DNA from 2 places in the Vreelandella indica genome. Region 2 is predicted to be linked to the other one. Evidence: predicted binding sites of a transcription regulator. Region 2 holds the regulator's gene; the other holds the start of a gene.

Region 1 (6,286 bases), on a different contig from region 2:
AGTTTCGCTATCGGTCACAGTGCCATCTTCACCTACATAAAGCTCTGTTTCAAAGCTTGCAGCAGTTGTGGCAGCAAAAGTACCGGCTGCTGCTTCACCATCTTGATAAGCTTGTGTTGTACCATCAGTAGTAACAGCATTCTCACCAGCGATTTCAAGATCTGTACCAAAACCTGATTGAGCATCAGTGACTGCACTAATAGCAGCGGTATCAGTACCAGTAAAAGTTGTACCATCTTCCAATGTTAGGCTGGCATTTGATAAGTTATTGGTCGCATCGGTGTCGAGTTTGGCCATCAAATTATCGACAGTCGCAGCGGTACCGCCATTACTGTTTTCTGAAAGCTCACCAGTGTCGGTAATAAACAGTGATAGTACCCTCACTATCGATCGTATTACCACCATCTAATTCATAGGTGGCGCTGATAGAGCCAGTACTCGGAACGATGGCAGCAGATATATCAGCTGAGCTACCAGTTGCAACGGTGGTAGCGTAAGTAAATCCACCTTCACCATCAGAAGTGTAAGTATTACCGGTAGCGGCAACACCAAAAGGAGTTTCACCAGCAAAAGTAACCGTATCACCTGAAGCTAACTCACCAAGTACTTGAGATCCGGTAAGCGCAGCATTTTCAGTCAGCAATACTACTACCTGCTTTTGCGTTGTCAGAAGAAGCACCGTCGATATTGAAACCTTGAAGACCTAAGGTTTCGCGATTGATTTCTTGCAAGTTAACTGTGATGGTCTCCCCATCGTTAGCGCCAACTTGAATGTTAAACTCACGATCTTCAGAAATACGATTGATTTCCGCCTGGATAGAGGTTAAATCTTTCTCGGAGTTAGTATCGTTTTGCGCTTGAACAGTAAGTTATCATTAACCTGGTTCAGGGCACCTTCAGTCGTTTGGGCAACGGAGATACCGTCATTGGCACTATTGATACGCAGGCCAGAGGACAGACGTTCCATAGAAGTCGCCAAATCATTTTGCTGGCCGATCATGGATGTGATGTTGGTATTGATCACTGACATGGTGTGAGACTCCTTGCTTTCGGCCACTGTTTGTGCCGTTATATTAATTAACGGCACCGCGAGGAGAATCTTTAGGGAAAGTCGTAAAAAAAGATGTAAAAGTAGGTAACTGAAAGGTGAGGGTTTTCATGCTTAGGCTAGGAGGCACCGAAAGTGTGGGGTTGCTTCACTGCGCGATGGCACAGCCACTCCTGAATACAGCTTCATTCTAGGCTGCAAAGGCATAAGCAGCGCTAAGCGCTGCTTTTGTGAGACGTAATACATTAAGCGGTCATTTTTATAACGAAGAAAATTGCATCTGCATCTTAAATCGGGCTGGCGGAATGCTTAGTCGCGGCCCAACTGGGCATCAAGGGCATCGAACTGCTGTGTAAGGTAGGAGCTTGTGCTGTTCATTTGCGCGATCATCACATCCAGTTGACTAAACTGGCTGCGGTAACGGGAAATGGTGCCTTCAATACTTTTTTCCATGCGCTCATAGCGGGTATCGAGGCTTTTAACGCGGTTTTCTGCGCCGGTAATGGCGCCTTTCAGCACGCCGTTATTTCCCAGCATCTGTTCGACGGAGGCACCTAACTTGCCCGCCAAGCCACCCGCATCATCTGCCCCGGCAAAGAAGTCGCTGAGCGCTTGGGGGTTATTGGCCACCAGATCGCTAAGTTTGTCGTCGTCGACTTCTAACGTGCCGTCACGCTGGAGTGAAATACCTAGCTGGCTCAAGGTAGAAAGTTCGCCACCTTCTACACCACCGGTGAGTACGCTGCGCAGGCGTGATTCAATCGTGCGCACTGTGCTGTCGCCTAACAGCTTGCCCACGGTGTCGCTTTCGGCGTCAAAGGCCGTCAACGTGCCGATGGTGCCTTTTAAATCGTTAAACGCTTTGACAAAACCGTTGATCGCTTCGCGCTGCTTTAGTGTGTCACGTTCTACCGTGACTGTACTGGTGGCGGTTTCGCCCTCAGCAATGCTGAGTTCGCCAAGGTTCAGGGTAACACCTTGAATCGCGCCTTCGATCTGGTTCTTGGCGCTTGTAATAGCGATGCCATTAACGGTTAACGCGGCATCTTGCCCTTGTTGCTTGGCACCTACTTCTGCCGCCTCACCGAATGGGCCGGTGACGGGCGCATCTGCGGCGTCTACAAAGCTAAAACTATGAATAGAAGCATCAACACCCGTTGCTTTAGAGCTTAGCGCTAACCGGTAGCCCTCCCCGTCATTGATAATAGTCGCATTAACACCGGATTCTTTATGGGCGTTAATGGCATCACGGATATCATTTAATGAGCTGTTAGCGGCTATATCAATCTCTACCGTCCCGTCCGCGCCAAGTTCACCAAAATTGAGTTTGAGCGTAGTAGCGCCTTGCAGGTCAAGCGGTTGGTCGTTGGTAGTTACACGCGCGGAGGCTAGCGTGCCAGAGGTCGCCAGTTGGCTGACTTCTACTCGATAGCTGCCCGGCAGTGCACTCGCGGTGGTGGTGGCGGTAATACCATCACCACGTACATTAGCGGAAAGGCTTTGGTAAAGTTTGGGGTCGTTAATCTTCTCCAAGGAGTCTTGAAAGGAGTTCAACGAGGTTTGGAGTTGGCCGTAAGCGGAGATTTTGGCCTGCTGCTGCTCTTTTTGAAGCGTGATGGGGGCGAGCTTGCCGCGTTCGGCTTCTTGTAGTTGATCCAACAGGCCGGTCAGGTCAAGACCCGAACCAACGCCAAGGGAGGTTATTGTCGCCATACTGGGTGTTCCTCAGTGAAAAGGCTAAACCAAAATAGAGAAGCGCATCCTTGGGCGCTTGTAAGTTGATAGTAACCTTATCGACTGAACAGAGGGCAACTTTAGCGCTTTTTCTTCCGCTAGCCGGGCTATTTTGTTTTTATCAACAAAAACGCCTGCTTACGCAGGCGTCAGAAAAGTCAATTCCTAGCGTTCAATATCAATCACGACCTAGCTGGGCGTCTAAGGCATCAAACTGCTGAGTGAGGTAGCTGCTCGTTTGGTTCATTTGCGCAATAATTCCATCCAACTGACCAAATTGCGTGCGGTAACGCGAGATGGTTTGATCAATGGATTGCTCCGTGCGGGTGTAACGTTCAACAAGCGATTCTGAGCGATTTTCCGCCCCCGTTATCGCCCCAGTAACAGTCCCGTTGGTGCTGAGCAATTGCTCAACCATCGTATTAACCTGCCCCGCCATACCGGTTTCATCGGAGCTACCAACGAAAAAGGCTGACAGCGCGTCTTGATTACTGGAAATAGCGTTATCAAGTTCGTCAGAATCGATTTCTAACGTGCCATCCGTCTGCAGTGAAATGCCGATATCACTGAGCATCGAAAACTCACCTTCCACACCACCGCTGAGCACACTACGCATGCGTGATTCAACGGTACGTACGGCGCTATCGCCTAGCAATTCGCCCGCTGCACCGGTTTCAGCATCAAAACTGGTTAACTCACCCATGGTGCCTTTCAGGTCATTGTAGGCATCCACAAAGCTAGTTACGGCTTCGCGTACGGCGAGCGTGTCCTGCTCTATTTTAACCGTGCTGTCGCCTTCTTCTTGAAGGTTCAGCGTTACGCCTTGAATCGCGCCTTCGACCTGATTATTAGGACTGGTGATTTCGATGCCGTTAACGTTTAGCACTGCGTCAGTGCCCAACTGTTGCGTCTCACCCGTATCCGCGGTGAAAGGTGCAGCTCCCTCAAAACTGAAGTTTTTAATTGATGCATCGGCGCCGGTATTGCTGGAGCTAAGCGCTAAGCGAAAGTTGGTGCCATCATTAACAATAGTAGCGGTAACGCCCGAATCTCCGCTGGCGTTGATAGTATCCCGAACCTCCTCAAGGGTGCTGCCTGCGGCTAGCGTGATATCTTTAGTGAGGTTTTCACCTTCAGCATTAACTTCAGCAAAGGTCAGGGTCAGTGTTTGATCTGCATCTGCATCAATTATAGGCGTATCGGCAGCGTCCACCCCGGTAGAGGCAAGCGTGCCGCGGGTTGCCAGGGTTTCAACGCTTACGTTGTAGCTGCCCGGCTGCGCTTCTGCATCGGCGGTAGCGGTGATCGCTTCTCCACCCACGTTGGTCGAAAGGCTCTCGTAAAGTGCGCTGTCATTGAGCGCATCAGCAGAATCTTGAAACGCTGAAAGCGCGCTTTGCAGCTGGCCGTAGGCAGAAATTTTGGTGTCCTGGGTTTCCAGTTGCCGCTCAATGGGCTCAAGTTTCTCGCGTTCGGCGTCTTGCAACTGATCCAATAAGCCGTTGAGGTCGAGGCCTGAGCCAATACCGAGTGATGAAATGGAAGCCATGCTGTACCGTCCTTTTTTATAACGTCGTGACGCTAATGCTTTTACTGCCCATGCAGAAACTCATCAATGTGTTAACTAATCTTTCGGCCATTTAACATCTAACTTAAGGATTTGTCGCTTTTGTTGCGTGTCAAAAAGTAACCGAAGGTGTAGCACTTTCTCTTAATTTCACGTTAGCCGCCTAGTCACGGCTTCTACGCCCTACCCCAATGTAACGCAGCCCTGCCTCTTGAACGGCGTCAGGCGTGTACAAATTACGCCCATCGATAACGACGTTGTCGGCTAGCTGCTCGGCTAGCCAAGTGAAGTCGACACTGCGAAACTCTTTCCACTCGGTGCAAATCACCAGGGCATCGGCGCCTTTCACGGCTTGAATCCGGTCACCCGCTAGCATCAGGTCATCCCGTTCGCCATAAATGCGGCGGCATTCGGCCATTGCTTCTGGGTCAAACGCTTGCACCTTCGCGCCCGCTTGCCAGAGCGCTTCCATTAAGGTGCGGCTTGGGGCTTCGCGCATATCATCGGTGTTGGGTTTAAACGCCAAGCCCCACACCGCGATGGTCTTGCCACTTAGATTGCCTAGGTTGTCTTGCAGTTTTGTGAATAGGGTCTGCTTTTGGCGCAAATTAACCGCTTCGACGGCGCTGAGCAGTTCCGGCGTATAGCCTAACTGGCGCGCGGCACGCTCTAACGCCTGCACATCTTTGGGGAAGCAGGAGCCGCCGTAGCCACAGCCTGGGTAAATAAAGTGGTAGCCAATACGTGGGTCGCTGCCAATGCCCCGGCGTACGTCTTCGACATCGACTTCCAGCCGTTCAGCAAGGTTGGCGATCTCGTTCATAAAGCTAATTTTGGTGGCGAGCATGGCGTTGGCCGCGTATTTGGTCAGCTCGGCGGCCCGCACGCTCATAAACATCAGTTTTTCGTGGTTGCGATTGTAGGGGGCATAGCACTCTTGCATCCGCGCTTTCACCCGCTCGCTTTCCGTGCCGACAATAATGCGTGCGCCACGGGTAAAATCTTCAATCGCCGCTCCTTCTTTCATAAACTCCGGGTTGGAGCAAACGTCAAAGGCGTGAGAGACGCCGCGCTGTTCAAGAACCTCGCTAATAGCGGCGTGGACTTTTTCGGCGGTTCCCACCGGCACGGTCGATTTATCAATCACCAGCTTGTAGCTATCCATATGCTGGCCAATGGTGCGCGCCACTTCTAACACATAGCGCAGGTCGGCACTGCCGTCTTCATCGGGCGGTGTTCCCACGGCGATAAATAACAACTCGCCCTCCGCTACGGCTTGAGCCGCATCGGTTGTAAAGCGTAAGCGCCCTGCGGCTACGTTGTGGGTAACGATAGTGCTAAGCCCTGGCTCAAAAATCGGTACGTCGCCCGCATTAAGCTGCGCAATCCGCTCGGCATTAACATCCATACAGGTAACTTGATGGCCCACATCGGCTAAACAAGCGCCCGCGACAAGGCCGACATAACCGGTTCCGAATACACTGATATGCATGACACATTGACTCGATAAGATACGTGGCAGCGAGCGTAGCACATCGGCTTGCGGTTGATGAGCGCTAGCGCACGACTGCTGCCGTAGATTATAGACCTTGGTCTAACATCGCCCTTAGTCTATAATGCGCTGCAACACGCCCCTATTGGGCTGACCGCAGGAGATCATTCGATGCCTCCAGAACTAATGTCTTTAGAGCTTAGTCTTCCCGAGCTGGCAACTGAACGCCCTCTCCAAGCGTCTCGTGGGCTGCCAACCGCTGCGAACGTTCAACGCAGCCTTCGCCAATGTTTGTCGATTGCCGCTGAACTGCTTTACGACCACGGCCATGTGCTAGAAACCATTACGCTGCCCCAGCGCGGCTTAGCCCAACGCGAGCTTGTCGCGCTTAGCGCAGCTGCGCCCACCTGGGCGACCTGCCAGCAAGTGATGGAAACGAGCGAAG
Region 2 (8,595 bases):
CGACAGCAATCAGCGTGAACATGCTCAGGTCTACGGCTACACCGTGGTGGATGCCAGCACGGTGATCGCGACTCACTTGAACCATCTACTGCACCGTCATTCGCCTGAGATGCTGGGCCGTCAGGAGGTGCAGAAGCTACTGGATAAAATGGGCGAGGATCAAAAGGCGCTGGTCGAAGAGGTCATTCCTAAAGCCATTTCATTGACGGTACTACAGCGCATTTTGCAAAATCTGCTTGATGAAGATGTCTCGATTCGCGACATGCGGACGATACTCGATACGTTGGCAGAGTATGCCGCGCAGCAAAAAGATCCTAACGAGCTGACGGCACTGGTACGCGTCTCCCTCGGGCGTGCAATTGTCCAACAGTGGTTTGCCGGGCAGGAGACGCTTAATGTCCTGGGGCTGGATGCCCAGTTGGAACAGGTACTGGTGCAGGCCATGAACGGGAACGGTGCGATGGAGCCCGGATTGGCAGAGACCCTAATGACCCAGGCGCAACAGGCCTTGGAGCGGCATGAAAGTTCAGGCGAGCCGCCGGTGCTGGTGGTGCAGCACTCGTTGCGAGCAGTGCTATCGCGCTTTTTACGCCGTCGCTTGCGCCATATGTCGGTGCTGTCCCAGGCTGAGATCCCCGATGACCGCACATTAAGAGTGACCACGCTGGTAGGCGGGCGTTGATAATCGCATGCCGTGGTAGGCTAACGTCATTCATTTCCAGTACAGGCAAAGGGTAAGTCATGAGCGTTAGACGTTTCGTGGGAGCCAACAGTCGTGATGTGATGCGCCAAGTGCGCGAGGCGCTCGGCGAAGATGCCCTGATAGTTGCTAACCGGCGTACCGAAGGGGGCGTTGAAATATTGGCGATGGCAGATGAAGCCATTGACCACTTCGAGCCCTCGCCCGAATCTACTCCTCCCGAACTGACTGCTCCCCAAACACCGGTAGCTCCAGCCCAGCCAGTGCAAGACCCCATGCAGGCAGTGAGTGAACGCTTGCTACAGGAAATGCAGGATATGCGTGCACTGCTGGCAAACAGCCAGCCAACCACTGCCGCCACCCCCCCCCAGGCAGCGCCAACGGGGACGGTCGCGCGGCTGCGCCAACTACTTTGGAATGTCGGCTTTGGCAGTGAGCTCGCCGATGAGCTGCTGGCGGGGTTACCTGAACCGTTAGCGGCGTTAAGTGGTGATAGCGACGCGCCGTTGCAGTGGCTGCGTCAACAGTTAATGGCACGGCTCTGTGTATTGAGTGATGAAGCAAGCTTTTTCGATCAAACCGGTATTGTCGCCTTAGTAGGGCCGACGGGGGTGGGGAAAACCACCACCACGGCGAAGCTAGCCGCCCGTTTTGTGATGCGGCATGGTACCCGCCCGGTGGCGCTGGTGACGACGGACAGTTTCCGGATCGGAGCCCATGAGCAGCTACGCATCTATGCGCGTTTGCTGGACACGCCCATGTACGCACTGGATGCCGAGCAACCGATTGATGATTTGCTGGGCCGCTTGCAGGGCAAACAGTGGGTGATTATCGATACCGTCGGCATGAGCCAGCGTGACCAGCGGGTGATTGAGCAGATTGCCCACCTGCAAGGGGGGCGCTCGCGCGTGCGTCTGGTGCTGTTGCTCAATGCCGCCAGCCAGCCGGAAACCCTCGAAGAGGTCGTGCTGCGTTATCGCCAGGCTGCCCGTGCTGCGGGGGCAGAGCTAGACGACTGTATTATTACTAAACAGGATGAAGCAGGGCGCCTAGCGCCGGTGCTCGACATTGTCATGCGCCACGGGATGCGCGTGCTGTTTGGTTCAAATGGTCAGCAGGTGCCTGAAGATATGGCCATTGCTTCCCCTGAAGCACTCGTGGATCAAGCGCTAAGCACGGCAACACCGCAGCGCGAGCAGACACAAAATGCTGATGCCCCAATGGGAATGCCGCGCTGGTCGCGGGATGTGCTCGGGCAAGGGCGCCGCTTGTCGTCGCTACTGGCGCGGCTGCGCCAACGCGTGACGGGATTTACGGAATTAGAAGCGATCTGGGATTTAGCGTCACTCCCAAGCCGACTGCAGGAAGAGCGTTTGGACGCATTGCTCGTCCACTATCCCGCCGTGAATACGACGTTGGGTATGGCGTGGTCAGCTCGGCGGAATGAGCGCGGCTGCGACTGGGCAATGCCCGATATTGGCCTGGACACAGAGGGCGCTTGGCTGGCGCTACCCTGGTTACAGCATCGCCATGCTGCTGGGTGGCAGCCGCGCTTAGCCGCGCTGACGGAATCAAGCGGCGTCGCGGTGCATTTATTGCCGCGCTTACCCGAGCCCGATGCGTTGGCGTGGCTGGAAGCCGAGCATTTGACCTGGGTCAGCCAAGTATCCCCTAGTCATCGGGTACGCTTTCACCACGAGCGCCAGTCCATTCGACAGCTGTTTAATGACAGCGTGCTGACGCACCAAGTGGGCGTTCGTTTTCGTGGTCAATCCGTGCAGCTGTGGACCGCCTACGCCGAAGTAGAGGATGCGACGGGTTATGCCCTGCTTGCTTGGTACGGTGAAGTGCGTGATCCGGAAAGCGCCAAAGTGGTAGCGCGCCGCTACTGGCTTACCCCTGCTCGGCTGGGAGCCGAGGTGCTCTCGCTACTGTTAACACAACTTCAAAGCGATGGCTTAGCGGCATTAACACGCCGCGCTTGGCAGCAGTTAAAAGAGGCCGACAGCGGCGATGTTAATGCCGAAGTGCGCCTACTCATGGCCAGCGGCGTGGCATCCGTCGCCGGGCATCTTGATGTTGCCGATGATGAAGAGGCGCAGACGCTGCGCGGCGACCTGCTCAATTTATTAGGCACGAGCCGTCGGCGTCGCGATACTGGCATGCTTGATGCGCTGGTTTACGCGTTTATGGCCCGCGATGCGATTCGCCAAATGGGCAGTGTGAGCCGAGAGGGTGTGACGTGAGCGATCAAGATCAAGCCTCAGGGCTGCGTAAGTGGGCAAACCTGCAGCGCCAGCAGCAGGCTGAAGGGGCGGCGGTTGATGTCGCGGCGGCCGAGCATGTGCCAGAACCAGAACAGAGCCCATCGTTATTAACGCCTACGGCTGCAGCAGCAGAAGCGCCTGAGGCGACAGCGCCACCCAGACCCAAAATTCCGCTTATAGTGGTTGGGCTGCCCGGTAGCGGTGCCTCTCAGGTAAACAAAGTCAAAGCACGTCTGGGGCAGTGGTCCACGTTAGGTCGAAGCTGGGCCGGTGACCCTGAAGACTGGGATGTGCGTGTCGTGGCGGCAGACACGGCTGACCTTGCTCAGTTACATGCTCAATACAGCCGTTGGGCACTATGGATCAATAGCGATGCCGATGCCTTTGCTGCCATGTACAGCACCTTGCGCCAACTACAGGAACGCGGTGGGCCGCGTCGTTTGCTAGCGCTTCATGAACCGCATTTGCCGCGCCAAGGATTGCTCGACAACTTGCGTGGTGCCGCCGAATACTACTTAAATATGGAACTACTGGTACTTGCACGATGAGCATACTCCGCCAAGGTGACCAAGCATGCTAAGCTGGCCGGTAAGAGGGGCACTGCCGCTGATTGCGCTACTGCTGACAGGACTAACGACGAGTGCCCAGGCCGCTACCGGCAGTTGGAGCACCCAACTCCCTGGGCTGATGGTGGCGATGAGTGATCGGGCAAGCGCTAGTCAAAACGCTTCTCCGCCCGCCGCGGCGAATCTTCGAACAAAGCAGCTTGAGCGTATTCAGTGGCAGTTCAGCCATCCTCCCGGTGCGCTGTTAAACGCTTGGTTGTGCCATCCTGAGCAGTGCGTTGCGTTAACCGGCATGCGCGGGTCCACGACCGCATTGGCAGGGCGAATGGCAGGTGCGCCATTGCATTTTCGTTTCGCCTTACGCCCAGGCCAACGGCCGGTTCGAGTGCAGGGGCTGCAAATGATTGTGAACTATCAGTGAAGGCTGTATAGCCGCGAGGCGAAAGGATGTACACAGCACAAGGTAGGATCAAACAGAGTGAGCTGTTGACGCAATATATGCCACTGGTACGACGTCAGGCCTTGACGCTTCAGGTCCGCTTACCAGCCAGCATTGAGCTCGATGACCTTATTCAAGCAGGGATGGTAGGGCTGCTGGAAGCGCTCGGTCGCTTTGATGCTACCCAAGGTGCGACCTTTGCGACGTTTGCCAGCCAACGAATTCGCGGTGCGATGATGGATGAATTACGCACCCGCGATTGGCTGCCCCGCAGTGTACGTCGTTCAGCGCGAGCAGTAGACAATGCCGTTCGCCAGTTAGAACAACAGCTGGGGCGAGCACCGGAAGAGAACGAAATTGCCCACCATCTTGAAATGCCGTTGAGTGAATATCAGCAGCTCCTCAATGACACCAACAGTGGCCAACTGCTGCCGTTTGAAGAGTTGGTGGCCGATGGCGGCGAGCCGGTCAGTAATGAACTGAACAACTCACCGTTCGAGCAGCTGCTTGATGGCCAGCAGCGGCAAACGCTGATTGATGCGATTGACGCACTGCCAGAGCGTGAAAAATTGCTCATGGCACTGTATTACCAGGAAGAACTCAACCTCAAGGAAGTAGGGGCTGTGTTGGGCGTAACGGAATCGCGCGTTTCTCAATTACACAGCCAGGCCGTCAGCCGTTTACGTGCGCGTTTACACGACTCGGCATAACACCTCTTTTTTACTCACTTGTGACCGGCAAGGAGCCGTGGATGAATCCTTCGACGCTGATAGGCATATTTGCCAGCATATTGCTGCTGGTCAGTGTACTGTTTTTGACCGCAGAGTCCCCTTCCAGCTTTATCAATTTGCCGGGTCTGGCCATTGTGGTGACCGGTACGTTGGCGGCTACCTTTATCAGCTATCCGCTGAGAGAAGTCCTCCGTGTGGTGCGGTTGGTGGGGCTAGTATTCCGGCGCGAAAACACCTATATGCGTGACGATATCCGGGAACTGGTCGATATGTCACGGCTATGGTTTAAAGGCGACGTGCGGGCGGTTGAGCGCGAGCTAGAGCATACCCGCAATCCGTTTTTACGCACTGGCATTCAACTGGTGATCGCCAACACCAAAGAGGATGAAATTTTTGACATGCTGCGCTGGCGTATTGCCCGCCTGAAAGCGCGTGAACATGCCGAAGCACAAATATTTCGCACCATGGCTACCTATGCGCCTGCGTTTGGCATGATCGGCACACTGGTGGGACTGGTGAACATGTTGGAAGTCATGGATGCTGGCGACCTGCAGGTCATTGGCCCACGCATGGCGGTGGCACTGCTGACCACCTTCTACGGTATTTTACTCGCTAACTTGGTGTTTAAGCCGATTGCAGTGAAATTAGAGCGCCGGACCGAAGAACGCTTAATTACCATGAACATGGTGTTGGAAGGCATCTCACTGATCACTAAACGCCGTCTGCCCTCGTTCATTGAAGAGACCCTTAACTCGTTTGTGGCTAATTACCACGATGAAATTCGTGATAACAGCGTCAAACCAAGACCAGACTCCTCGGTTAGTTCGGCGGCGAAGGGATAGCAATCATGTTAGACCGTGATACCCGTCACGCCCTGGAAATACCGGTCTCGCCTGGGGAGGGCGAAGAGGGGTGGCTAACCAGCTATCTTGATGTGCTGACGCTGCTCATCACACTCTTTGTACTCCTGCTTTCACTCACGCCGCCCGGGGGTGGTGAAGCGGCGGATACGGCTTTCATGCGCTCAGCTAGCGCTGTATCATCGTTGCCGCTAGCGTCACTTGCCACGGGTATACAGCCCAGCCACCAAGGGTTGCAGCCGCAGTTTTCCGGGCTCAATATTCCTGGTGTGAGCGTGTCGCAAGGGCGTGAAGGGGTCACACTGCGGATTGATAACAGCCTATTGTTTGCCAGTGGCCAAGCAGTGTTAACACCCCAGGGGCGTGGCGTGGTGGAAAGCCTTATCGATGTATTAGCCAGTTTTGACGGCCAGATTTCGGTGGAAGGCCATACCGATAGCGTACCCATTTCGACAGCGCGCTTTCCCTCTAATTGGGAGCTTTCATCCGCGCGAGCTATTGCCGTCGTGCGTCATTTAGAGCGCCAAGGGTTCAATATTTCTCATATGCGGGCCGTCGGCTATGCTGATACCCAACCCATGGAACCAAACGCAACCGCGGATGGCCGAGCTGCCAACCGGCGCGTAGAGCTGTTGTTGAGGCAACCGCTCGAAGGGTGAATAGATTGTCGAGGCCACTTGTGTGTCCAAGAAACAGTACCACCCACTATTGCAGTCGTTTGGTGTCCTGCTGGTATTAGATGCCGATAGCCGATGCATCCAAGCCGCTAGCACTAATTTAACCCGCTTGATCGGTGTTGAGCGCCCTGAAAATGGGCCGCTCAGCCTTGCCTGTGTGCTCGGCAAGCGCCTGAGTCAGCGCGTGCGCCGCGAGCTTCGGGGGCACCAGCGGCTCCCAAGCCCCCTCACGTTTATGCGTTCTAAGCACAGCAATGTACGTTTTCAGCTGCATGCGTACCGAGTGGATGAGCAGGTCATTGTTGAGATCGAGCCACTCAAAGCCCTGGGTAAGCGCCGTCTACTGGGTACGGTGAATGAGCGGCTGATGCACTTGGCTGAAGCGACCCATCAGGAGGAGCTGCTTGATTACCTGGTGAAGGCGATCCAGCAACTGACAGGCCATGACCGCGTTACCGTGTGTCATTTCGATAGTGATTGGCATGGTTTGATGGTCGCGGAAGCCCCGGGCAAAGCGTTGCCCTCGCTGCTAGGTCAACGCTTTCCTGCGAGTGACTTTCCCGCCGCCTTGCGGCAGAGCTACGAAAAATATCCCGTGCGGCTAATTGAAGATGTTAAGGCACCCCCCGAAACGCTGGCGCCCCCCTGCCCAACGGCCAACCTAAGCGGCAGCTTTTTACGCGCCCCGGCCCCAGAAAGACAGCGCTATTTAAAGCGCATGGAAGTGCGCGGCTCGCTCAGCCTGGCGATGCAGGGCGACACGGGCCTGTGGGGGTTAGTGTTTTGCCATTCAGCCACCCCGCATTCGGTGGAGCCGCCCGTGCGTGATGCTGTGCGCACCTTGGTGCAAATGGCGACGCAACGCATGCTGTTACTGCGGGCGCGTCAAGAAGCACGCTACCTGCAGCGCGTTCAGGACAGTCTGGTGCTGAGTGCCGGAGCACGCAGCGAGCCGAAAAATCCCCAGCAGCTACTTCATGAACAGGCGGCTACCTGGATGAAGCTGTTTCGTGCCCATGGTGTGGTGCTCTGGTTGAATGGCGGTGCTTATCAAGCGGGCGTCACGCCTGCCCCTGAAGCTATCAGCCAGTTTGTACTGCGTCTAGAAAGAGCCCACGTACATAGCGGGCCGTGGCACACACGTGAGCTTGCCAAAGAGCCATTAACTTGTTCATTAGCGATGCCAGAACAGTGCGGTGCCTTAGCCGTACCGTTGCTAATGAACTCGACCCAGCGTGCGTGGTTGCTCTTTTTTCGTCCTGAGCAGGTAGAAACGTTGTATTGGGCGATGCAACCCGCCACTGACCAACAACCGGCGGCGATAGCGATCCCCTCGGTGGCTTGGTATGAAGAAGTGGTGGGCAAGAGCGAAGCGTGGCAATGGGTAGAGCGGTTAGCAGCGGTAGATTTGGGGGAAGACCTGACGCTGGCCATTTCAGCCTATGAAATTAGCTCTCTGAATATGCACTTAGAGCGTGAGCGCAAAGCCCTGGCGGAGGCCAATCAACGGCTTGAGCAATTAGCCCATTTTGATCCCTTAACCAACGTATGGAACCGCTACCGCATTGAAGAGGCGATCAATGCCGAGCTGGTGGCCGCCAAACGCTATGCGGCCGCCTTTTCTCTGTTGCTGTTTGATGTAGATAATTTCAAGCAGATCAATGACACCCACGGACATAGCGTGGGTGACGATGTATTAGTGGCCTTGGCACGCTTGGTAGAAAGCTCATTGCGTGGCTGCGACCACTTGGGGCGCTGGGGCGGTGAAGAGTTTATTGTGCTAGCGACTCACTCAGACATTAATGCCGCCCTTGGCTTGGCCGAGCGGCTGCGCATGCTGGTGGCTGAGCTGCGTATTGAGGGGCTTGATCAAACGGTGACGGTGAGTATTGGTGTGGCCGTTTGGCAGGCAGGCGACAGCTGCAAAACCATTATCTCGCGGGCAGACGATGCCATGTACCGCGCTAAACATGGCGGGCGTAACCGCGTTGAAATGGCGCTTGACCACCTATCACCTATTCATTAAGACACTGTTTTCTCATGAAGGCGCTGTTTTCATCACTCCTGAACTTCGGCGCCTTCACATTCAGCCAGCATCCGGGGAATCGCCGCGTCGGCCCCTTGCAGGCTAAAGGTCATATACCAAGGCTCGCGCTCTTCCTGGTCAAAGCCCAGGAACAACTGTTCGCCTGCACGCATATCAGCCATCAGCGCTGGCATGTCACTCAGGTAAAAGTGGGCATAAAAACCGTCATCGCCGCGCTCGGTGATGAATTCCGCCATGGTATCAATCACGGGCTGTTCATCAATGCGAAGCCGGGCGGGTACTAAGTTCACCGCACGGCTTTCACCTTG

Evidence for each region. Region 2 encodes FliA, which starts transcription of late flagellar genes. Its sites were predicted from a motif close to CTAAAGTTNNNNNNNNNNCNGCCGATA; they were not measured.
Region 1: fliD (flagellar filament capping protein FliD) is a predicted target of FliA. The motif match lies at 4,413-4,439, and genes of this name have one in related genera.

What each region holds. Positions count from the first base shown of each region.
Region 1 covers NZ_JBANSO010000010.1:289-6,574, forward strand. Annotated here, with positions in the region: gene V8L71_RS08610 (hypothetical protein) at 1-384, opposite strand, end outside; gene V8L71_RS08615 (hypothetical protein) at 347-643, opposite strand; gene V8L71_RS08620 (hypothetical protein) at 824-1,030, opposite strand; gene fliD (flagellar filament capping protein FliD) at 1,358-2,761, opposite strand; gene fliD (flagellar filament capping protein FliD) at 2,961-4,331, opposite strand; gene V8L71_RS08635 (UDP-glucose dehydrogenase family protein) at 4,513-5,841, opposite strand; gene V8L71_RS08640 (hypothetical protein) at 6,013-6,286, shown strand, end outside.
Region 2 covers NZ_JBANSO010000004.1:137,043-145,637, reverse strand. Annotated here, with positions in the region: gene flhA (flagellar biosynthesis protein FlhA) at 1-682, shown strand, start outside; gene flhF (flagellar biosynthesis GTPase FlhF) at 742-2,946, shown strand; gene V8L71_RS04215 (hypothetical protein) at 2,943-3,515, shown strand; gene V8L71_RS04210 (flagellar protein FlhE) at 3,541-3,954, shown strand; gene V8L71_RS04205 (RNA polymerase sigma factor FliA) at 3,981-4,682, shown strand; gene V8L71_RS04200 (motility protein A) at 4,724-5,545, shown strand; gene V8L71_RS04195 (OmpA/MotB family protein) at 5,551-6,222, shown strand; gene V8L71_RS04190 (sensor domain-containing diguanylate cyclase) at 6,245-8,266, shown strand; gene V8L71_RS04185 (hypothetical protein) at 8,299-8,595, opposite strand, start outside.